DNA from 2 places in the Isoptericola sp. NPDC056578 genome. Region 2 is predicted to be linked to the other one. Evidence: predicted binding sites of a transcription regulator. Region 2 holds the regulator's gene; the other holds the start of a gene.
What was found. Region 2 encodes LexA, which represses DNA repair genes until DNA is damaged. Its sites were predicted from a motif close to TCGAACANNTGTTCGA; they were not measured.

Region 1 (11,470 bases), on a different contig from region 2:
CAGGCACGCCGGGTGCCCGGACACCGTCACCCAGCCGGTCAGCCCGGCGGCGTCGACCGCCTGCTGCACGCCGGCACGCAGCCGCTCGCCCTGGGTGGCCATCGCGCCGGGCACGTCGCTCGCGGCGTACTCGCGGTGCACCGCCAGCCACGCCGCGAGACCCGCCGTCTCCGCGCCGTGGGTGGTGGAGAGCAGGAAGACGCGGCGCGCGTCCGTCGCCAGCCCCCCGAGCTCCATGAGCTCCCGCCGGCCCGCGAGCGCCGAGACGGCGAACCCGTTGCCGAGCGCCTTGCCCCACGTCGACAGGTCCGGCACGACGCCGTACACGGTCTGCGCGCCGCCGGCGGACCACCGCATCCCGGTGATGATCTCGTCGAACACGAGCACCGTCCCGGTGCGGTCGCACAGGGCGCGCAGCCCCTCCAGGTAGCCGGGCGGGGGGCTCGCGTGCGCGGTCGCGGCCTCGAGGACGACGGCGGCGACCCGGCCCTCGTGCGCGGCGAGCAGGGCCTCCACGGCGGCCAGGTCGCCGTACGGGAAGCGGACCGTGAGGTCACTGATCGCCCGCGGGATCCCGGCGTCCATCGGGGTCGTGCCGATGAACCAGTCGTCGGTGGAGAAGAACGGGTGGTCCGCGCAGACGGCGACCAGGTCGCGGCCCGTGGCGGCGCGCGCCAGCCGGACGGCCGCGGTCGTGACGTCGGAACCGTTCTTCGCGAACTTCACCATGTCGGCGCCCGGCACCTGCGCGCAGAACGCCTCGGCGGCCTCCAGCTCCCACCGGCTGGGCCGGGAGAAGCTCACGCCGTCGGCGATCGCCGCCGTCACGGCGTCCACCACGGGCCGGAAGCCGTGGCCGAGCGTGACGCTGCGCAGCCCCATCCCGTACTCGACGTACTCGTTGCCGTCCACGTCCCACACGTGCGCGCCCGCGCCCCGCGCCAGCACCGGGGCCATGCCCTCCGGGTACTGGTCCGCCCCGCGGGCGTAGGTGTGCGCGCCGCCCGGCACGAGACGGTGCAGCCGGGCCTGCGCGGCCGTGGACCGCTCGAAGGAGCGAACGGGCTCCCCGGGCTGCGTCGGGTCGGGCTGCATCTGGTCGGGCTGCGAAGCGTGCTGCGCCAGCTGTGTCATGGTGCCCCCGGGTGTCGGGAGGTGGGTCGTAAGCCTGGTGGGGCCGGCAGGGGGCCGGCCCCGCCGCCAGTCTGCGGCGCGTCCCGGCGGCGTTGAAGGCCCCGCGGGCCTTTTCATCCGGCGCCCCGGCCGACTTCACCCGACCGGGTCGCGCCCGCTTTCGTAGCGTGTGGACATGCAGGTGCTGCCCACCACCCTCGACGGGGTGCTGATCCTCGCCCCCACCCCGCACCGCGACGAGCGCGGGCTGTTCACGCGCACGTTCGACACCGCCACCGCCGAGCGCGCCGGCCTCGACCCGGCGGCGTTCGTGCAGGACAGCCAGTCCCGCTCGCGGCGCGGCGTCGTGCGCGGGCTGCACGGTCGCGTGGGGGGCGGCGAGGCCAAGCTGGTGCGCGTCGCCCACGGCGCCGTGCACGACGTCGTCGTCGACGCCCGGCCCGGCTCGCCGACGTTCGGCCGGTGGGAGGCGTTCCGGCTCGACGACGTCGACTTCCACGTCCTGTACGTGCCGCGCGGCTGCCTGCACGGCCACCAGACGCTCACCGACACCGCGGACGTCTGCTACCGCATCGACGCCGAGCACGACCCGGCCGAGGACGTCGCCGTGCACCACCTCGACCCCGACCTCGGGGTCCGGTGGCCGCTGCCCGTCTCGCTCGTCAGCGACCGCGACGCCGCCGCCGGGTCGTGGGTGGCGCTCGTCCAGCAGCTCGGCGGCGCGACGTCGGGGCCCGGCGCAGACGTGCTGTAGGCCGACGCGGGCACGTGCGGCACGCCCCTCCCCGGGGACGCACCGCGGCGTGGCGCCGCGGCGAACCTGCCCCTTCCCCTGGGGACGACCGACTCCTCCACAGGTCTCGCCGGCACCCGAGACGGTTCGAACGTCCGTTCGATAGCGTCCTTCGTGTCACGGCGCGCCGACCGAGGAGGGACGATGCCCGCCACCACCGCCCCTGCTCCGCTACCCGCCGTCCCGGCGCTGCCGAGAGCCACACCGGCGTCCCGGCTGCTCGATGCCCTGGCCACCCTCGAGGGCGGGCTCGCCGCGCTCGCGGCGGCCGTCGAGGAGGCCGGCCTGCACGACGTCGGCCGGGACGTCCTCGAGCAGGCATCCGGCCGGCTCAGGACGCTCGGCACCCGGGTGGACGCCGCCCGGTGGCGCGTGCTGCCCGCGCTGGAGTCGGACGGCCGGTGGTCGCTCGACGGGTCACGCACCTTCGCGCACTGGCTCGCCCGCGCGGAGAACGTCGGGCTGGCCACAGCGCGCCGCGACGTCCGCACGGCCCACGCCCTGCGCGACGTCCTCCCGGCGACCGGTGCCGCCGCGCTCGACGGTCGGCTCGGCGCCGACCACCTGCGCGCCATCGTCGACGTCGCCCCGACCTCCGAGGCCCGCCGCGACGCGCTCGTCGCCCCCGCGCCGACCGCGAGCGAGACGGGCGGCGAGGCGGGCGGCGAGAACCCGGAAGCGCCGGACGCCGCCCTCGCCCCACCGACCGGCGAGGAGCACCTGCTCGCCACCGGCTCCTGGTACACGCCCGCGCAGTTCCGCCGTCTGGTCCGGCGGTTCGCGTACGTGACGGACCCGGAGTCGGACGAGCGGGGCTACGCGCACGCCCGCGAGAAGGAGTTCGTCGACCTGTCGCCGACGTGGGACGGCTACCACCTCGCCGGGTTCCGCACGGAGGAGCACGGTCAGGCGCTGCGCGCCGCCCTCGACGCCGTGTCCGGCCGGCCCGCCGCCGGGGAGACCCGCACAACCGCACAGCGGCGCGCCCAGGCGCTCGCCGACCTCGCACGCGTCACCCTCGACACGGGCAGCGTGGGGTCGGGATCCGCCGTGCGGCCCCACCTGACCGTCACCGTCTCGGTCACCGAGCTCCGCCGCCTGCTCTCCAGCGGCGGCGCCATCGACGTCGGCTCCTCCACCACGAGCTGGGCCGAGTCGCTCGGCGTCGACCCCGCCGAGTTCGTCGACGGCCGCGGCCCGCTGCCCCCGTCCCTCCTGCGCCGCATCGTGTGCGACAGCGAGGTGACGCGGGTCGTCCTCGGCCCGGAGTCGCAGGTGCTCGACGTCGGGCGCGCCCGGCGCACCGTCACCGGCCAGCTCAGGCGCGCCGTCGTCGCCCGCGACCGGCGGTGCACCTGGCCCGGCTGCGACGAGCCACGGTCGCGCTGCGAGGTCCACCACGCCGTGACCCACTGGGCGGACGGCGGCAGCACGTCCGTCGACAACTCCGCCCTGCTGTGCTGGCACCACCACGACCGCGTCGACGCGCTCGGCATCACCATGCGTCGCACCGGCGGCACGTGGCTCTTCACCGACCGCCACGGACGCTCCGCGTTCGGCACCGCACCACCACCTGCCGCGGCGGCGTCGAACCCCCGGCAGCCGGAAGCACCCGCGGCCCGGGCGCCCGTGGCCCGAGAACCCGTGACGCGGATACCCGTGGCTCGAGACCCCGACGCGGTCGCGACGCTCAGCGACGGTGACCGCGGTCCCGGCTGAGCGGCTCGACCTCGACGGGCTCGGGCTCCGCGACCACCCATCGACCCCCGAGCGCCTCCACCTCCGGATGCGCGAACCGCACCTCGTCGAGGAGGTCGGGCACCAGCAGCAGCACCCGGTCGGGGCGGATCTCGGCGAGGATGTCGGGCCCGAGCACGGGCACCCGCGGCCCCGGGCCGCCCGGCATGGACCTGCCTCGCTTCGCGGGGGACGCGTCCACCACGGCGAGCACGTCGTCGGCGGTGACCCCGGCGAGCGCGAAGAGCGCGACCGCGCGCGACGCGGCGCCGTAGGCGACGACCTTCCCCTCGCTCGCGTCGAGCCAGTCACGGAGCGCCGCCGCCGACCGGGCCACCTGCCGTTGGAGCACCGACACGACCGCCGGCTCCGTGGTCCCCGCCGCGGCCTCGGCCGCCAGCTCGGTGGCGACGAGGTCGCCCGCGGCGCGGGCGTGCCGGCGGGCGGGCTGCGACCCCTCGCGCGCCAGCGCGAGCAGCCGCGTCCCGCCGTACAGCGGGTAGCGCCACAGCCCGACCGGCACGAGACCGGTGCTGCGCGCCATCTCCACGAGCACCGTGAGCGAGTAGTACGCGAAGTGCCCGTGCCGCAGTGCGTTCCAGGTGCCGTCGCGCACGATCACGGACAGCGGGTGCACGTGCAGCGCGACGACGCCGTCGGGGGCGAGGGAGTCGAGGCGCAGGTTCCACGCCGCACGCTGGTCGGGCTCGTGCATGAGGCCGAGAGAGTCGACGACGAGGTCGGCGGCGAGCCCCGGCACCGTGCCGGGGCCGTCGAGCAGCACGGCGTCGGGCACGATCTCGTGCACGCGCGCCGACCAGGAGCCCCCGTGCGGGGAGCGCATCTCCTCCACCCAGGTCCCCGGGCCCAGCAGCCCGCCGCCGACGAGGTCGGCCACCCCCGCCCGCGCCTGCGTGACGAGAGCGGCGGGCTCTACGCCGCGCGGCTCCTCGGGACCGGTCGGGTCCGCCTCGAGCTGGGCCAGGCGGCACCGGTCGCACATCACCATGCGCAACGGGTGCACCGGGTCGGGGAGGGACGCCTCCGGCTCGGGGAACAGGTCTGCCGCGGGCTGCGCGCCCAGGTCGAGCACCACCGTGGCGCGGTCCGACCGGCACCACCGGCAGCGCCAGCCCGCTACGACGGCGCTCACGTGCCCGGCTCGAAGACCTCGAGGCGGGGCAGGAAGGTCACCAGCCGGCCGCCCCAGTCGGCGACGTGCGCGAGCTGGGCCGAGATCTCCCGCCGCAGGTTCCACGGCATGACGACGACGTAGTCCGGCCGGGCGGCGTCGAGCGCCTCGGGAGCGTGGATGGGGAGGTGCATGCCGGGGGTGAACCGGCCGTGCTTGTAGGGGTTGCGGTCGACGGCGAACTCGACGAGGTCGGAGCGCACGCCGCAGTGGTTGAGCAGCGTGTTCCCCTTGCCGGGCGCCCCGTACGCCACCACCCGCTTGCCCTCGCGGCGTGCGGTGAGCAGGAAGCGCAGCACGTCGTCGCGCACGGCCGCGACCTGCTCCGCGAAGCCCGCGTGCCCCTCCAGGGTGTGCAGGCCCGCGGCGGCCTCGGCGGCGAGGACGCGGGCGACGGCGGCGGAGGGCTCCGGCGCGGCGTCGTCGGATCCTGTCCCCGCCTCGGGGGTCGGCACGGACCACGTGCGCAGCGAGCCGCCGTGGCTGGGCAGCTCGTCGACGTCCACCACGGTGAGCCCGGCGGCGGCCAGGACGCGCTGCGTCGTGAGGAGCGACAGGTAGCTGTAGTGCTCGTGGTAGATCGTGTCGTACTCGTTGCCCTCGACCAGGCGCAGCAGGTGCGGGATCTCGATCGACACGCGCCCGTCGTCGGCGACGAGCTGCCGCAGACCACGCGAGAAGTCGACGATGTCCGGCACGTGCGCGAAGACGTTGTTGGCGACGACGAGGTCCGCGGGCCCGTGCTCGGCGCGCACGCGCCGCCCCGTCTCCTCGCCGAGGAACTCCACGACCGTGGGCACACCGCGCTCGACCGCGGCCGCGGCCACGTTGCCCGACGGCTCGATGCCGAGGCAGCGGATCCCCCGGTCGACGACGTGCTGGAGCAGGTAGCCGTCGTTGCTCGCGACCTCGACGACGAACGACCGCTCCGGGGTGAGGCCGAGGCGCCCGACGGCGTCGTCGACGTACCGCCGTGCGTGCTCCACCCACGACGCGGAGTAGGAGGAGAAGTAGGCGTAGTCGTCGAAGATGTCCTCCGCCGGCACGTAGGCCGGCAGCTGGACCAGCAGGCACTGCTCGCACACCCGCACGTGCAGGGGGTAGAAGACCTCGGGGCCGTCCACCTCCTGCGCGGTCGGGTAGCTCTCGCACGGCGGCGACATCCCGAGGTCCACGAACGTGCGGGTGAGCGGGGCGCCGCAGAGCCGGCACGACGGCGCGGGCACGGCGGAACCCTCGGGCGCGGCGGACCTCTCGGGCGTGGCGGCATGCCGCGGCGCCGACACGGCGGTCATGCCCGCACCGCCGTGGTGCGCAGGTTCTCGAGGTCCAGGGCGCCGCTGGCGGCGAGCTCGCTCACCCGGTGCAGGCGCACGAAGCGCGGGCCCTCGAAGTCGTCGGCGGTGAGCCCGAACCGGTGCACGTCCTGCCAGATCTGCCGGATCCCGTCCCGCACCGTCCAGCGCGGTGCGGCGGCGGGGAGCTCGGTGCGGATGCGCGTGAAGTCGACCCGGTAGTTGCGGGTGTCCGCCCCGGCCCCCGCGGCGAACGTCACGGGCGCCCCGGTGACGTCGCTGACCTGCTCGGCGACGGTGCGGATCTGGACGACGTCCTCGTCACGGCCCACGTTGAAGGCTCGGTCGTGCACCACCTCGCGGGGGGCCTCGAGCGCGGCGAGGAAGGCCCGCGCGATGTCCTCCACGTGCACGAGGGGGCGCCACGGCGTCCCGTCGGACGCCAGCCGCACCTCCCCGCGCGTGTACGCGGTACCGGTGAGGTTGTTGACCACGATGTCGGCGCGCAGCCGCGGCGACGAGCCGTACGCGGTCGCGTTGCGCAGGAACGTGGGCGAGAAGTCGTCGTCGGCGAGCGCGGAAAGGCCGCGCTCGGCCTGGATCTTCGACTCCCCGTACGGGGTGACGGGGTGGAACTCGGCACCCTCGTCGACGGGCTCGTCGCCCGCCGCGCCGTACAGGGAGCACGACGACGAGAACAGGAAGCGGGTCACCCCGGCCGCCTTCGCCGCCCGCGCCATGCGCACGGCCCCGTCGGTGTTCACCGAGTAGGTGGCCTGGGGGTTCAGGTGCCCCAGCGGGTCGTTGGAGATGGCCGCGAGGTGGATCACGGCGTCGAAGCCGGCGAGGTCCTCGGGCCGCGCGTCCCGGACGTCGCCGGTGCGCTGCTCGTACCCCGTCACCGGAGGGCCGAAATCGCAGCCGTCGTACCAGCCGGCGTCGAAGCCGACCACCTCGTGGCCTGCCGCCTGCAGGAACGGCACCAGCACCGCACCCACGTACCCGCGGTCACCATCGACGAGCACTCGCATCGTCCGTCCCCCGTCGTCGTCCGGCCGGTCCCGCGGGCAGGGAAGCCCTCGGGCCGGTGGCTTCACCGCCGCCTCGACGCTAACCAGCAGCCGCCTCCCACCGTGAGGGTTGCCCGGGGTGAAAAGCCTCGTCACCCGGGTGATTCCGGGCCTGCGACGTTCCCCGGCCGCACCCCGGCGACGAGGATCGGGAGCCATGAGGATCCTGCGCATCTCCCACAGCGCGGTGGTCGACGCGTGGCGCGGCCGCGAGGCCGAGCTGCGCCGGCGCGGCGACCACGTCCGCGTCCTCACGGCCGCCGTCTGGGACGAGGGCGGCCGCGACGTGCGCCCCGCGCCCTCGCCGGACGAGGAGCTCGAGACCGCGCGCACGTTCGGCAGGCACCCCGCCCTGTTCCTCTACGACCCGCGGGCCCTGTGGCGGGTGCTCGGCGAGCAGTGGGACGTCCTCGACATCCACGAGGAGCCCGTGGCGCTCGCGACCGCCGAGATCCTGGGCGTCCGCGCCGCGCGGCGGCTCGTGGACGCGGCGCGCGGGCGGCGCTCCCGCCCCGCGCCGTACCTCCTCTACTCCGCGCAGAACCTCCTCAAGCGGTACCCGTGGCCGTTCCGGGCGCTCGAGGCGGCCGCGCTGCGCGGCGCCGCCGCCGTCGTCACCTGCAACCACGACGCCGCCCGTATCGTGCGCTACAAGGGCGCCCGGGGGCTGGTCGAGCGGATCCCGCTCGGTCTCGACACCACCGTGTTCTCTCCCGCCGACGAAGCAGAGCTCGGGAGGCGGCCAGCCGGGCCGCGCACGCCGGGACAGGTGCGCGTCGGGTACGCCGGGCGCCTCACCGCCCAGAAGGGGGTGGACGTGCTCCTCGCGGCCGTCGCCCGGGACGAGGCGCTGGACCTCGTGGTGGCGGGCGCCGGTCCGGAGGAGGCGAGGCTGCGGCGGATCGCCGCCCCGTGGGGCGACCGCGTCGACTTCCTCGGCCCGCTCGACACCGACGACCTTCCCGCCTTCTACCGCGGGCTGGACGTCCTGGTCGTGCCGTCGAGGCACGCCCCGGGCCTGGCCGAGCAGTTCGGCCGCGTGGTGGTCGAGGCGATGGCGTGCGGCACCCCGGTCGTGGCGACCCGTGTCGGCTCCGTGCCGGACCTCGTCGCCGGCGCCGGTGTCCTCGTGGCACCGGACGAACCCGATGCCCTGCTGGACGGGATCCGGCAGGCGACCCACCCGCGGACCGCGCGCACGCTGCGCCTGGCCGGGCTCGATCGTGCACGCGAGTGCTCGTGGCCCGAGGTCGCCCGTCGGTACCGCGCGGTCTACGAGGCGGCCCTCGGCGCGCCGGCACGCGACCACGGTCCGGCCGCGCACGAAGGCACGGCAGGTCGGCCGGCCCCCCGCGTCGAGGTGGTGGTCGTCGCCTACGGCCACCCCGACCTGCTGCGCTCCGCGCTCGAGCCACTGGCGGGAGCCTTTCCGATCACCGTGGTCGACAACTCGTCCGACCCGCGGCACCGCGCGCTCGCCCAGGTCTTCGGCGCCGCCTACCACGACCCCGGGCGCAACCTCGGGTTCGCGGCGGCCGTCAACGTGGCGCTCGCGCACCGGCAGGACCCCGGAGCGGACGTGTTCCTCCTCAACCCCGACGCCGTCGTCGGGCCCGAGACCGTCGCGACGCTCCACGAGGCCCTGCACGCGGACCCCGGGCTGGCGAGCGTCGGCCCCTCGCAGGTCGACGGCGCGGGCCGACCGGGACGCGTCGTCTGGCCGTTCCCCTCTCCGGCGCGGGCATGGCTGGAGGCCGCCGGCCTCGGCCGGCTCCGGCTGCCGCGTGAGCGCACCTTCGTCATCGGCTCCGCGCTGCTGATCCGCGCAGCCGCGCTGCGCGGTGTCGGCGGGCTCGACGAGCGGTTCTTCCTCTACGCCGAAGAGACCGACTGGGCGTACCGGGCCGACCGGCAGGGCTGGCGACACGCCCTCGTGCCCACCACCGAGGTCGTGCACGAGGGCGCGGGCACGGGTGGTGACGTCCGGGTCCGCGAGCTGCACTTCCACGCGTCGCAGGAGCGCTACCTGCGCAAGCACTATGGTGCGGCTGGCTGGACCGCTGCCCGTGCCGGTCTCGTCGCGGGTGCGGTGCTGCGCTCCGCCGCGCTGCGCGGGCCCCGCCGGGAGCACGCCCAGCGGCGTCTGCGCGCGTACCTCGGCGGGCCGGCGTCGCTGGAGGACCGCGAAGCGGTGCCGTCGTGAGCGCCGGCGGGCCCGGCGCCCACCACCTGCGCCCGCGGACGAGCGGGGAGCCGCGGACGGGCATGAAGACGGGCATCGAGTCGAGCCTGCTGTCCACGACGCGCGTCGCGACGTGGGCCGCGGTCCTCGGCGTCGTCGTCCTCGCGGCGACCTACGTGCTCGCCCACGATCTCACCCTCGGGGTGGCCGTGACCTCCGTCGCGGTGCTGGCCTGCGTGATGCTCTACGACCCCTCGCTGGTCCCCGTGGTCGCGATGCCCACCTTCGTCGTGGCCGAGCGGGTGGGCGGGGACTCCCTGAACATGTCGCTGGGCGACGTGACCCTGTTCGCGACCTTCTGGGTCGCCGTCCTCTTCTCACCGCGCCCGTTCACGCCCGCCCTGCGGTCCATGCTCTGGCTGTCGGCGGTGTACCAGCTCGCGACGCTCTTCGCCGTCGTCGCCACCCCCTTCGCCCAGAACTCGATCGAGTGGTTCCACGCGTGGCTGCTGGTGGGCGGGGCCCTGGTCGTGGGCTGGGCGGTGGGGCGGTCCGGGCACGCGACGCTCGGGCTGACGCTCCTGACCGTGTTCGTGCTCGCGATCGCGCTCGACGCCTGCGCGACCGCCGCCGTGCAGCTCGCGCAGGGCGACGTGTCGCCGGTCTACCCGAGCTGGCCGTTCGAGCTGCACAAGAACCTCGCGGGCCCGATCTTCGCCTCGGTCGCCCTGCTCGTCTTCGTGCGTCAGCCGTGGCTGCGGTGGCCGGCCTGGTTCCGGGTGCCGGCCTTCTACCTGCTCGTGCTCGCGCTCATGGCCGTGCAGTCTCGCCAGGCGATCGTCGGCCTGGGTGTCGGCCTCATCGTGCTCGCGCTGCGTGCCGGGCGCGGACGCCGCCAGACCCCGATCCTCATGCTGCTCACCATGGCCCCCGCCGCCATCTTCGTCGCGAGCCGGGTGCAGGACGACCTCTCCGGCGACGACCCGTTCAACTCCACGGCGTTCCGCGCCGTGGGCATCGAGGGCGGGTTCGACGTCTGGCGGGAGCACCTGTGGTTCGGCGCCGGGCTGCGCTGGTGGACCGTGGGGCCCGAGCTCGGGTTCCAACCGCCCAACGCGGTCGCGGAGGTGCTGTCCTCGGTCGGCATCGTCGGCCTCGCCGGGTTCGCGGTCCTCATGCTGGGCACGCTCGTGGTCGCGTGGCGGATGGACCGCCGGTTCGGGACGCTCGCCGTCGCCCTGCTCGCGTCGCGCCTCGTGGCGAGCCAGTTCGACCAGTTCTGGGTCGCGATCATCGTGTCCCTGCCCTTCCTGCTCGTAGGGGTCTGCCTGGGCGCCGAAGGGTTCGCGAAGGCGCCAGGAGCGCCCCTCCTCGACGACCGGCCGGCGCGCGTCCGTCGACGCGCGGCGCGAGCCGCCCTGGCCCCGGTGGAGCAGCCGGTCCCGGCGCAGGGCGAGGAGCTCCTGCTCCCCGGTGGCCGCTCATGAGGATCACGCACGTCGTCGTGACGGACGCGTACGCCGGCGTCGAGGCCCACGTCGCGCGCCTCGCGCGGGCGCAGGCGCGGGCGGGCCACGTCGTCGCGGTGGTGGGCGGTGCGGAGGAGCCGATGCGCGCCGTCGTCGGCGACGACGTCGAGCTCAGGCCGGGGTCGACGGTCGCCCGGGCGCGACGCTCGCTCGTGCGGGGGCCGCAGCCGGACGTCGTCCACGCGCACATGACGGCGGGCGAGCTCGCGGCGTGCCTCGTCCCCCGGGTGCTCCTGCACCGCGTGCCGCTCGTCGTGACGCGGCACTTCGCCCTGGTCCGGGGGCGCAGCGCCGCCGGCCGCGTCGCCGCGCCGGTGATCCGTCGCACCGTCGCCGCCCAGATCGCGATCAGCGCCTTCGTGCAGGACCGCATCGACGGCCCGAGCCGGGTGGTGGTCGCAGGCCTCGAGGAGCGACCGCACCCGCGCGGCGCGGCGCTCCGGTCGCCCGTGGTGCTGATCGCGTCCCGGCTCGAGCCGGAGAAGCGGGTCGACTCCGGCGTCCGGGCGTTCGCGGCGTCGGGGCTCGCCGACCGCGG
Region 2 (11,470 bases):
CCCGCTCGTTGACGTCCACGGCCCACACGGTGGCGCCCGGGGAGGCGAGGGCCAGGGAGAGGGCGATCGGCCCCCAGCCGCAGCCGAGGTCGAGCAGGTCGCCGGCGGCGGGCGGGGCCGGTGCCTCGCGCAGCAGCACCCGCGTCCCCTTGTCGACGCCGCCGGGGGAGAAGACCCCGGACGCGACGTCCACCTCGAGCTCCCGCCCGGCGAGCTCGACGACGGCGCGACGGCGCTCGGCGGCCGAGGCCGGCTGCGCGGTGAAGTAGTGGTCGGGCTCGTCGCTCACCCGGCGATCCTAGGTCGCCGCCGCCCGACCCGGAGAAACCCGACCCGCGGCGGCACTACCGCGCCGTGCCGTCCGGCACCCCGGCGGCACCGCCGCCCGGTGAAAAACCCTCCGCCGGGACTGTCTCGCGTGGGACCCTTGTTGTATCCCTACGGCGGCCGGACCGCCGACCCCGACCCGAGAGGCACACCTTGACCGACACCCCGACCAACCCCGACACCCCGCAGACCGACGAGACCGCCGGGGCACCCGACGCCGAGACCTCGGCGGACGCGCGTCGCGAGGCCGAGCGCGACGCCCAGGCGATCGCGCAGGACGTCGTCGCCCGGGTGCTCGCACGGGCCGGGACGGCGCGGTCCGAGGGCGCCACGGTGCACACCGCCCACGACGGCGCCCAGCTCGACCTCGAGGAGCGCATCTCGCTGCGCCGCGTCGCCGGGCTCTCCACGGAGCTCGAGGACGTCACCGAGGTCGAGTACCGGCAGCTGCGCCTGGAGCGCGTCGTGCTCGTCGGCCTGTACTCCGGCGGCGAGGCCGCCGCCCGCGACGCGGAGGTCTCCCTGCGCGAGCTCGCCGCGCTCGCCGAGACCGCCGGCTCGCAGGTCCTCGACGGGCTGCTGCAGCGTCGTCAGAAGCCCGACCCGGGCACGTACCTCGGGTCCGGCAAGGCGGCCGAGCTCGCCGACGTCGTCGCGTCCGTCGGCGCCGACACCGTCGTCGCCGACACCGAGCTGGCCCCCTCCCAGCGCCGCGCGCTGGAGGACATCGTCAAGGTCAAGGTCGTCGACCGCACCGCGCTGATCCTCGACATCTTCGCCCAGCACGCGAAGTCGCGGGAGGGCAAGGCCCAGGTCGAGCTCGCGCAGCTCGAGTACCTCCTGCCGCGCCTGCGCGGCTGGGGCGACTCGATGTCCCGCCAGGCCGGCGGCCAGGTGGGCGGCCAGGGCGCCGGCATGGGCTCCCGTGGCCCCGGTGAGACGAAGATCGAGCTGGACCGCCGGCGCATCCGCAACCGGATGGCCAAGCTGCGCCGCGAGATCGCCGCCATGGCGCCCGGGCGCGAGACCAAGCGCCTCGACCGCAAGCGGCACGGCGTGCCGAACGTGGCGATCGCCGGCTACACCAACGCCGGCAAGTCGTCGCTGCTCAACGCGCTCACCGACGCGGGCGTCCTCGTGGAGAACGCCCTGTTCGCGACGCTGGACCCGACCGTGCGCCGGGCCCGCACCGAGGACGGCCGGCCGTACACGTTCACGGACACCGTCGGGTTCGTGCGGCACCTGCCGCACCAGCTCGTCGAGGCGTTCCGGTCCACGCTCGAGGAGGTGGGCGACGCCGCGCTGCTGCTGCACGTGGTCGACGCCTCCCACCCGGACCCCGAGGGCCAGATCGCCGCGGTGCGCGAGGTGCTCGCCGAGATCCCCGGGATCGCGGACGTGCCCGAGGTCGTCGTGCTCAACAAGGCCGACGTCGCCGACCCGGCGGTGGTCGGCCGGGTGCAGCGTCGGGAGCGGCGCAGCGTCGTGGTGTCCGCGCACTCCGGCGAGGGCATGGCCGAGCTGCGCGAGCTGATCGCGGCCGAGCTGCCCCAGCCGCACGTCGAGATCGACCTGGTCGTCCCGTACTCGCGCGGCGACCTCGTGCACCGCGTGCACGAGGCGGGCGGCACGGTCGCCGAGGAGCACCTGGCCGAGGGCACGCGCCTGCGCGGTCGCGTGGACGAGGCGCTCGCGGCCGAGCTCAAGGACGCCGCCGTCGCGGGCTGACGGCCCGCGGCGGGCCGTGCGCCCGCCGCCGGCGAGGCCCGCGGGGCCGGCGGGGGGTGCCGGCCCGGAACGGTCGGCGGGTCACCCTAGGATCGACGGGTGACCTCCGCCGACGCCCCCGACGCCCCGCAGCTCCTCGACCTCGCGGTGGGGGCCCTCGGCGGCGGACGGCGCGAGGGCCAGCGCCGCATGGCCGAGGCGGTGGCGGAGGCCGTCGACGACGGCCGGCACCTCCTGGTGCAGGCCGGCACGGGCACGGGCAAGTCGCTCGCCTACCTCGTCCCGGCCGTGCGGCACGCGGTCGTCGACGGCAGGCGGGTCATCGTCTCCACCGCCACCCTCGCCCTGCAACGACAGGTGGTCACGCGCGACCTGCCGCTGGTCGCCGAGACCGTGGGGCCCAAGCTGCCCCGCCCTCCCAAGGTCGCCCTGCTCAAGGGCTGGCACAACTACCTGTGCAAGCACAAGGTGACCGGCGGCTACCCGGTCGATGGCGCGACGCTCTTCGACCTCCCGGCCGACCCCGGACCCGGCGAGGGAGCAGGCGCCGAGCAGCACCCGGCGCCCTCGAGGCCGCCCGGAGGATCTCGCCAGGGCGGGCGTCGGGACGACGCCGCCACGCTCGCCGACCACGTACGCCGGCTGCACGCGTGGGCCGACGACACCGACACGGGCGACCGGGACGATCTCGTGCCCGGTGTCCCCGACAGGGCCTGGCGCCAGGTGTCCGTCACGGCCCTGGAGTGCCTGGGGCAGCGGTGCCCGCTCCTCGCGGAGTGCTTCCCCGAGCGGGCCCGCGCGGCGGCCCGGGAGGCCGACGTCGTCGTCACCAACCACGCGATGCTGGGGATCGCCGTCTCGGGGAACCCGGGCGTGCTGCCCGAGCACGACGCCGTCGTGGTCGACGAGGCGCACGAGCTCGCCGAGCGCGTGACGGCCGCGGCGACCGTCGACCTGTCGCTGACGGTCGTGGAGCACGCCGCGCGCCTCGCGCGGCGGCACGGCGGCACCGAGACCGAGGCGCTCGACGCCGCCTCGCAGCGACTGGGCAGCCTGCTCGCCACGGCCCCCGCGGAGCGGTTCCCGCTCGGCCTCCCCGACGACCTGCGCGCCGCGGTCGGCGCGGTGCGCGACGCCGCGCGCGAGCTCCTCACCCGGCTCAAGCCCCAGGGCCCGGGCAAGGGGCAGGAGGCGCCGGACGCCGGCACGAAGATGGCGCAGTCGGCCGTCCTGCAGCTCTTCGAGGTCGCGGAGCGGATGGCGGCGGAGGACACGACGGCGGACGTGCTGTGGTGCTCGCGCCCGCCGGAGAACGCGCCCTGGGCGGGCGACGGCGTCACGCGCCTGCACGCGGCGCCGCTGGCGGTGGCGGGGCTGATCCGCACGCACCTGCTGGGCGAGGCCACGGGAGTCTTCACCTCGGCGACGCTCACCCTCGGCGGCACGTTCGACCCGGTGGCGCGGTCGCTGGGCCTCGCCGGCTCGGGCGGGACGGACGAGACGGCCGACTGGACGGGTCTCGACGTCGGCAGCCCGTTCGACTACCCGCGCCAGGGGATCCTCTACGTCGCGCGGCACCTGCCCGCGCCTGGCCGGGAGCCGACGACCGACGCCCAGCTCGACGAGATCGCCGGGCTGATCGAGGCCGCCGGAGGACGGACCCTCGGGCTGTTCTCGTCCCGCCGGGCGGCGCAGGCCGCGGCCGAGGCGATGCGCGAGCGGCTGGACGTCCCCGTGCTGTGCCAGGGCGACGACCAGCTCCCGACCCTCGTGAAGGCGTTCGCCGACGACCCGGCGACCTGCCTGTTCGGCACCCTCTCGTTGTGGCAGGGCGTCGACGTCCCGGGGCCGAGCTGTCAGCTGGTGCTGGTGGACCGGATCCCGTTCCCGCGCCCGGACGACCCGGTGAAGGCGGCGCGGGCGCGGTCCGTGGAGCAGGCGGGCGGCAACGGGTTCATGCAGGTCTCGGCCACGCACGCCGCGCTGCTGCTGGCGCAGGGCGCCGGCCGGCTCGTGCGCACGGGCGACGACCGAGGGGTCGTGGCCGTTCTCGACCCCCGGCTCGCGACCGCACGCTACGGGTCGTTCCTCACCCGATCCATGCCGGACTTCTGGCCGACCACGGACGGCGAGCTCGTCCGCGCTGCGCTCCGGCGTCTCGACACCTAGCGTGGGGCCGTGGACGAGACACGCAGGACGACCAAGCTCGCGATCGTCGGAGCGGGCGCGGTGGGTTCCACCCTCGCGTACGCGGCGCTGGCCCGGGGCGCGGCCCGGTCCGTCGCCCTCCTGGACGTCAACCGCGCGAAGGTGGAGGCCGAGGTCCTCGACCTGCGGCACGGGGGGATGTTCATCCCTCAGGCCGAGATCGACGGCTCGGACGACGTGGAGGTGTGCCGCGGCGCCGACATCGTCGCGGTGACGGCGGGGGCCAAGCAGAAGCCCGGCCAGAGCCGCCTCGACCTGGCCGAGGCGACGGTAGGCCTCACGCGCTCCGTCCTGCCGGGCCTGCTCGAGGTGGCCCCGGACGCGGTGTTCCTCATGGTCACCAACCCGGTCGACGTCGTCACCTACGCGGCGCAGGAGATCAGCGGCCTGCCCCGGGGCCGGGTGTTCGGCAGCGGGACCGTCCTCGACTCGTCCCGGCTGCGCGACGCGCTGGCCCGCCACTGCGGGGTCGCGGTCGGGAACGTGCACGCGAACATCGCGGGCGAGCACGGCGACTCGGAGATCGTGCTGTGGAGCTCGGCCACGATCGCCGGCGTGCCCCTCCTGGACTGGCGGCCCTTCCGGGGTCGCCCGCCGCTCGACGAGCCGGCCCGGCAGCGCATCGCGACCGACGTCGTCGAGTCGGCCTACCGCGTCATCGCCGGCAAGGGGGCGACCAACTACGCGGTCGGCCTGGCGGCGACCCGGATCATCGAGGCGGTGCTCAACGACGAGCACCGCGTGATGAACGTGTCCTCCCGCCTCGACGACTTCTACGGCATCAGCGACGTCTGCCTGTCGGTGCCGTCCCTCGTCGACCGGCGCGGCGTGGGGGAGACCATCGACACCCCGCTGTCGGACGAGGAGGTCGCCGGGCTGCGTGCGTCGGCCGAGAGCATGCGGGCCGTGCAGCGCCGGCTGGGCTTCTAACCGGACCGGACCGGACGCGGGGCGCCGGGCGGGGCCGGGGCGGAGCGCCGTTCAGAGGCTGCGCAGCACCGCCACGACCCGACCGAGCACCTGCGCCTCGTCTCCCGGGATGGGCGAGTAGGCGGCGTTCTGCGGCAGCAGCCAGGTGTGCCCGCCGGCCTGCTTGAAGGTCTTGACCGTCGCCTCGCCGTCGATCATCGCGGCGACGACCTCGCCGTTCTCGGCGACGGGCTGGCTCCGCACGACCACCCAGTCGCCGTCGCAGATCGCGGCGTCGACCATCGAGTCGCCCGCGACCTTGAGCAGGAACAGGTCCCCGTCGCCGACGACCTGCCGGGGGAGCGGGAAGACGTCCTCGACGACCTGCTCCGCGAGGATGGGACCGCCGGCGGCGATCCGGCCGACCAGCGGGACGTACGACGGTGCCTGGGCCGGCTGCGCGTCGGAGGCGGCGAGCGACCCCGCCACGAACCCGGGCGCCGCGTCGGCGTCGGGGACGGCACCGCCGGTCGCGGGCGACTCGAGGTCGACGACCTCGATCGCGCGCGGCCGGTTGGGGTCACGGCGCAGGTAGCCCTTGCGCTCGAGCGTGGTGAGCTGGTGCTTGACCGAGGAGGGGCTCGCCAGCCCGACGGCCTCGCCGATCTCGCGCATGGTCGGGGGGTAGCCGCGCGCCTCGACGGAGCTGCGGATGGTCTCGAGCACGCGACGCTGGCGGGGCGTGAGGCGGTCGGACGAGGGCGAGAGCTCGCTCACCGACGCCAGCACGGTCGTGGTGGTGCCGGCCGGGACCGTCGACGCGGCCGCCTCCCCGGGGGTCTCGTCCTGGGCTGCCCATGACGTCGCCGTCGTCGTGGACGCCGGGGCCTGGTCCCGTCCGCTGGTCATCGCGTTCTCCGTCCTGCAGGGCGCGGCCCGTGGGCGGGCCGATGAAATCCGACAAACCTTCCATCGCGCTGTCGGCCACTCTAAGCCAGTTCCGGCCCGACATCAAACATCTGTTCGATCAGGTCTCGACCGTGTCGCCCCGACGTGGTACACCTAGTACAGCAGTTCGACGTACAGGTGTTCGACGAACGGGTGTTCGACGACGGATGCTCGACGGAGCGGCCGCCCATCGCGGCACCACGTGGACCGGAGGCAGGACGATGCAGAACGTGCGCAGTACCAGCGACGCTCACGGGTTCCTCGGGCTCGGAGGGCTCCGGCTGACCCGCAGGGGACGGGTGGTGGTCGCGGCACTGGTGCTCCTCGTCCTCGTGGGCGCGGGCCTGGTCGGCCAGCGGGCCGTGGCGGAGGCTCCGGGCGCAGGCGTCGAGGTGCGGCTCCAGACGGTGGCGCCCGGCGACACCCTGTGGCAGTACGCGCAGCAGGTGCGGGACACGGGGGACGACCTGCGCGACGTCGTCGCCGAGCTCCGCGACCTCAACGGGCTGACCTCGGCGGAGCTCCAGACCGGGCAGGTGGTCCTGCTCCCGCTGGACTGACGGCATCGCCGCTCCCAGGGATCCTGCTTGCGCGGACGGTCGCCCGCCGCTTACCTTGACGGGCAGCCGGGCGCCGGTCCGGAGCCGAGCGCAGGAGACCAGCGATGCACTGCCCGTTCTGCCGCCATGCGGACTCACGAGTCGTCGACTCGCGCACCTCCGACGACGGCGCGTCCATCCGTCGCCGGCGCCAGTGCCCCGCGTGCCAGCGTCGGTTCACCACGATCGAGACGGCCAGCCTGTCGGTGGCCAAGCGCTCCGGGGTGACCGAGCCGTTCAGCCGGGACAAGGTGGTGGCGGGCGTGCGCAAGGCGTGCCAGGGCCGGCCGGTGAGCTCCGACGACCTCGCCGTCCTCGCGCAGAAGGTCGAGGAGACCCTGCGGGCCTCCGGTCGGCCGGAGATCGAGGCGAACGAGGTCGGTCTCGCGATCCTCGGGCCGCTGCGCGAGCTGGACGAGGTCGCCTACCTGCGCTTCGCCAGCGTGTATCAGTCCTTCGAGTCCCTGGAGGACTTCGAGACCGCGATCACGTCGCTGCGGGCGGAGCACGAGGCGCGCGGGTCGGCGGCCGACGGCGAGCACGCGGCGGCGGGGCGCGCCGCGACGGACTGAGCCGGACGCGCGTCCGGTCCGCGTGAAATGCCCTGGCGTCCGGTAGGCCGCCGGGGCATGCTGGACGGCACCAGGTGCCACGCGGCCCGCCGCGCGAGCACACCCACCCCGACCGACGACGAGGTGACCGTGATGACGGACGACTCGAGGGCGAAGCCCACCGAGGACACGAAGGCGCGCTTCCGGGAGGCGCTGGAGAAGAAGAACGCCGCCAGCCACCCCACCGCCGGCAAGGACGGCAACACCGGCCTGGGGCCGGGTTCGTAGCCCCCGGGGCGGGTGCACACGAGGTCCCCCCGCAAGTCGGGCTGACCAGACGCACGCCCCCAGCTGCCGGACCACCCCCGATGGGGGCCCCCGGATCCCCGGGGCCGCCCTTCGCGCTTCGTCGGCGCGGTCGCCGTGCCGCGTCAGCCTGCCGCGGGACCGGGCGGGAACTCGGGCCGCTCGAACGCGTCGCGGATGCGCAGGCGGATGGTCGAGTCCATGGCCTGCAGCTTGGCCGACGCGCCACGCTGCGTGACGTCCGAGATGTCGGTCACCACGTAGCCGATCTCACCGCGGGTGGCGAGCATCTGCGCCTCGATGTTGGCGCCGTGGTCGGCGAAGACCTGGTTCACGCGGGCGAGGACACCGGGCACGTTGCGGTGCAGCAGCATGATGCGGCCGACTCCCGTGTGCGCGAGCTGGAGGTTCGGGAGGTTCACCGACAGGGTCGTGGACCCGGTCGACATGAAGTCCCGCAGCTTCTTGGACACGAACTCGCCGATCGCCTCCTGGGCCTCCTCCGTCGAGCCTCCGACGTGCGGGGTGAGGATGACGTTCGGCAGCCCGCGCAGCGGCGACGTGAAGCCGTCGCCGCGCTTCTTCGGCTCGGTCGGGAAGACGTCGACGGCCGCGCCGCCGAGGTGGCCGGAGAGGATGTGCTCCCGCAGCGCCTCGACGTCCACGACGAAGCCGCGCGACAGGTTGAGGAAGACCGCACCGGGCTTCATGCCGGCGAACAGGTCCGCCCCGAAGAGGCCGGCGTTCCCCGGCCGACCGTCCACGTGGATCGTCACCGCGTCGGCCTCGGCGAGCAGCTCCTCGATCGTCTCGACGCGGTGCGCGTTGCCGAGGGCGAGCTTCTCGGCGGTGTCGTAGAAGACGACCCGCATGCCGAGGTTCTCGGCGAGCACCGACAGCTGGGAGCCGATGTTGCCGTAGCCGATGATGCCCAGCGTCCGGCCTCGCACCTCGTGCGAGCCCTCCGCCGTCTTGTCCCAGACGCCGTCGTGCAGCGCCTTGTCGCGCACCGTGAGGCGGCGCGTCAGGGCGATGATCTCCGAGATCGCGAGCTCGACGACGGAGCGCGTGTTCGAGTACGGCGCGTTGAACACGGCGACGCCGTGGGCCGCGGCTGCGTCGAGGTCGATCTGGTTGGTGCCGATGGAGAAGGTGCCGACGGCCTGCAGGCCGGGGACGCTCTGGAGGACCTTGCGGGTCACGGTGGTCTTGGACCGGATGCCGAGGATCTGGAAGTCCTGGAGGGACTCGATCAGCTCGGACTCGTCGAGCGCGCCGGGGCGCGTGACGACCTCGATACCCGCATCACGAAGATTCTGGGCAGCGACGGGGTGGACGTTCTCGAGAAGGAGGGCTCGCAGCACGAGGCCCATGGTGCGCCGTGCGGGCCCGCGCCCACAAACGCGTCTCACCGTTGCGGCGTCACGTCCGGTGTCACGCGGCGGCGAGCTCCACGATGCCGGTGGGCAGGGCGCGCTCGTGCACGACGACGAGGCGCTGGGTGGGGCGGGTCATCGCGACGTACAGGTCCGACGCCCCGCCGGGCCCCTCGGTCACGGCCGCCGGCTCGACGAGCACGACGGCGTCGAACTCCAGCCCCTTGGCCGCGCGCGGGTCGAGCACGCTCACCTGGGCGTCCTCCGGTCGCTGGGCGAGCAGTCGCGCCCCCTCGTCCGCCCCGAGCGCGTCCGGCAGGACGGACTCGACGGCGACCCGGAGCGCCTCGACCTGGTCGGCGGCGGCCACCACGGCCACGCGGCCCGCGCCGTCGGCCCCGACGAAGCTGGCCGCGAGGGAGGCGACCTGGTCCACGACCTCCTGCACCAGCACCGGGCGCGCCGGTCCCGACGGGGTGACGGGGGTGAGCTCCAGCGCGTCGTCGACCTGGCGGGCGGCGGTGAGCGGCGAGACGGGGAGCGCGGCCTCGGCGGCCATCCGCTGCGCGGCGTCCGCGACCGCGGCCGGGGTGCGGTAGGAGACGGTCAGCTCCTCGAGCCGCCAGGAGTCGCCGAGCACCGGGTCGAGCGCGCGGGCCCACGACCGGGCGCCGGCGGGCGACGACGTCTGCGCGACGTCGCCGACGATCGTCATCGAGCGCGTGGGCACGCGGCGCACCAGCATCCGCCACGCCATGGGCGACAGCTCCTGCGCCTCGTCGACGACCACGTGGCCGTACGTCCAGGTGCGGTCCTCCGCGGCGCGCTCCGCCGTCGTCAGCCGCGGCCCCGTGGACTCGAACCGGGAGGCCAGCGTCTCGGCGTCCACCAGCCCGCCGCCCGCGCCGGTGGACTCGAGCACGGACCGGGCGTACTCCAGCTCCGCGGCGCGCTCGGCGGCGCGTGCCCGGGCCTCCGCGCGGGCGATCGAGCCGTCCTCGCCGAGCAGCTCGGCGGCCTCGTCGAGCAGGGGCACGTCGGCCTCGGTCCAGGGCGCGTCCGGGTCGCGACGCAGCGCCGCTCGCTCGCTCGCGGACAGCTCGGGGGCGGCCTCCGCCAGCCGGTGCGGCTTGGCGAAGAGGTCGGCGAGCAGCTTCTCCGGGCTGATCGGGAACCAGGCCAGGTTGAGCGCGACCCGCACGTCCCGGTGGGAGCGCAGGTCCTCGGTGACCATCGCGACGTCCTCGGGAGCGAGCTCGGTGTCGGCCGCGGCGCGGTACTGGTCCACGAGGCGGGCGAGCATGTCGCGGACGAAGGCGGCGCGGGCCTCGTTGTGGGGCTTGTGCGTGCGACGGGCGCGGCCGATCGCGTCGCGCACGTCCCGGCGGCGCACGACGAGGTCGTACCCCTCGAGACGGAAGCGGACGTCCCGCTCCGGGACGCGCTCGCGGGCGCGCACGGCGCGGCGCACGACGTCCCGCCACAGCAGGCGGCCCTTGATCGCGGTGGCCGCGGGGGTGTCCGCCACGTCCGCCCGGATCCCGGGAAGCAGCTCGCCCACCGTGGTCGCGACGACCCCCGTCTCGCCCAGCGAGGGCAGCACCTGGTCGATGTACCGCAGAAAGGCGCGGCTCGGCCCCACGAGCAGGACGCCGCTGCGCTCGAGCACGCGCCGGTGCGCGTACAGGAGGTAGGCGGCGCGGTGCAGGGCGACGGCGGTCTTGCCGGTGCCGGGTCCCCCCTGCACGACGAGCGCGCCGGCGAGGTCGGCGCGGATGATCCGGTCCTGCTCCGACTGGATCGTCGCGACGATGTCGGTCATGCGGCCCGTGCGGCGCGCGGCCAGCGAGGCGAGGAGGGCTCCCTCGCCGGACAGGGTCGACGCGGCGAGGGAGCCGTCGGCGCCCTCGGCCCCGTCCGCCAGGGCGTCGAGGTCGAGCACCTCGTCCTCGAGCCCGGTGACCGTGCGTCCCGTCGTCACCAGGTGCCGACGACGGCGGACGCCGGCCGGGTGGAGGGCCGTGGCCCGGTAGAACGGCGTCGCGGCGGGTGCCCTCCAGTCCGTGAGCAGAGACCGGTGCTCGGCGTCCGCGAGACCGAGGCGCCCCACGTACCGGGTGTCGCCGTCGTCGAGGTCGAGGCGACCGAACGCGAGCCGGTCCTCGACGGCGTCCAGCTGCGCCACCCGGTCCTCGTAGAGGGTGGCGAAGGCGTCCCGCTCGCTCCGGTTCTGCGGCGACCCCGACGGTCCTGAGCGCCGGACCTCCGCGAGCCGGTCGCGCGTCGCGCGTCGCAGCTCGTCCAGTCGGGCGTAGAGGCCGTCGACGACCCCCTGCTCGCGTGCCAGCTCGTCCTGCCTGCCTGCCACGCATCCTCCCAGCGTCCTTCGGGCCGCGCTCTCACGACGGCGCGGTCCCGGCGGCGGACCATCATTGCAGATGCCGGGAGCACCCGGGGGCACCGTCCGGCGCCGGGCGGCGACGCGCCGGGCTCCCGGCACCTGCCCGGAGCGGGGGGC

Region 1: the regulator LexA is predicted to act here: its motif matches at 2,015-2,030, upstream of ACFQ80_RS02340 (DUF222 domain-containing protein).

What each region holds. Positions count from the first base shown of each region.
Region 1 covers NZ_JBHTVC010000003.1:113,351-124,820, forward strand. Annotated here, with positions in the region: gene ACFQ80_RS02330 (glutamate-1-semialdehyde 2,1-aminomutase) at 1-1,134, opposite strand, end outside; gene ACFQ80_RS02335 (dTDP-4-dehydrorhamnose 3,5-epimerase family protein) at 1,310-1,888, shown strand; gene ACFQ80_RS02340 (DUF222 domain-containing protein) at 2,072-3,646, shown strand; gene ACFQ80_RS02345 (class I SAM-dependent methyltransferase) at 3,618-4,817, opposite strand; gene ACFQ80_RS02350 (methyltransferase domain-containing protein) at 4,814-6,151, opposite strand; gene ACFQ80_RS02355 (NAD-dependent epimerase/dehydratase family protein) at 6,148-7,182, opposite strand; gene ACFQ80_RS02360 (glycosyltransferase) at 7,379-9,424, shown strand; gene ACFQ80_RS02365 (O-antigen ligase family protein) at 9,421-10,890, shown strand; gene ACFQ80_RS02370 (glycosyltransferase family 4 protein) at 10,887-11,470, shown strand, end outside.
Region 2 covers NZ_JBHTVC010000017.1:56,707-68,176, reverse strand. Annotated here, with positions in the region: gene ACFQ80_RS09215 (class I SAM-dependent methyltransferase) at 1-289, opposite strand, end outside; gene hflX (GTPase HflX) at 481-2,055, shown strand; gene ACFQ80_RS09205 (ATP-dependent DNA helicase) at 2,155-4,224, shown strand; gene ACFQ80_RS09200 (L-lactate dehydrogenase) at 4,234-5,193, shown strand; gene lexA (transcriptional repressor LexA) at 5,245-6,081, opposite strand; gene ACFQ80_RS09190 (LysM peptidoglycan-binding domain-containing protein) at 6,351-6,680, shown strand; gene nrdR (transcriptional regulator NrdR) at 6,785-7,291, shown strand; gene ACFQ80_RS09180 (DUF5302 domain-containing protein) at 7,424-7,558, shown strand; gene serA (phosphoglycerate dehydrogenase) at 7,702-8,940, opposite strand; gene ACFQ80_RS09170 (HelD family protein) at 9,011-11,320, opposite strand.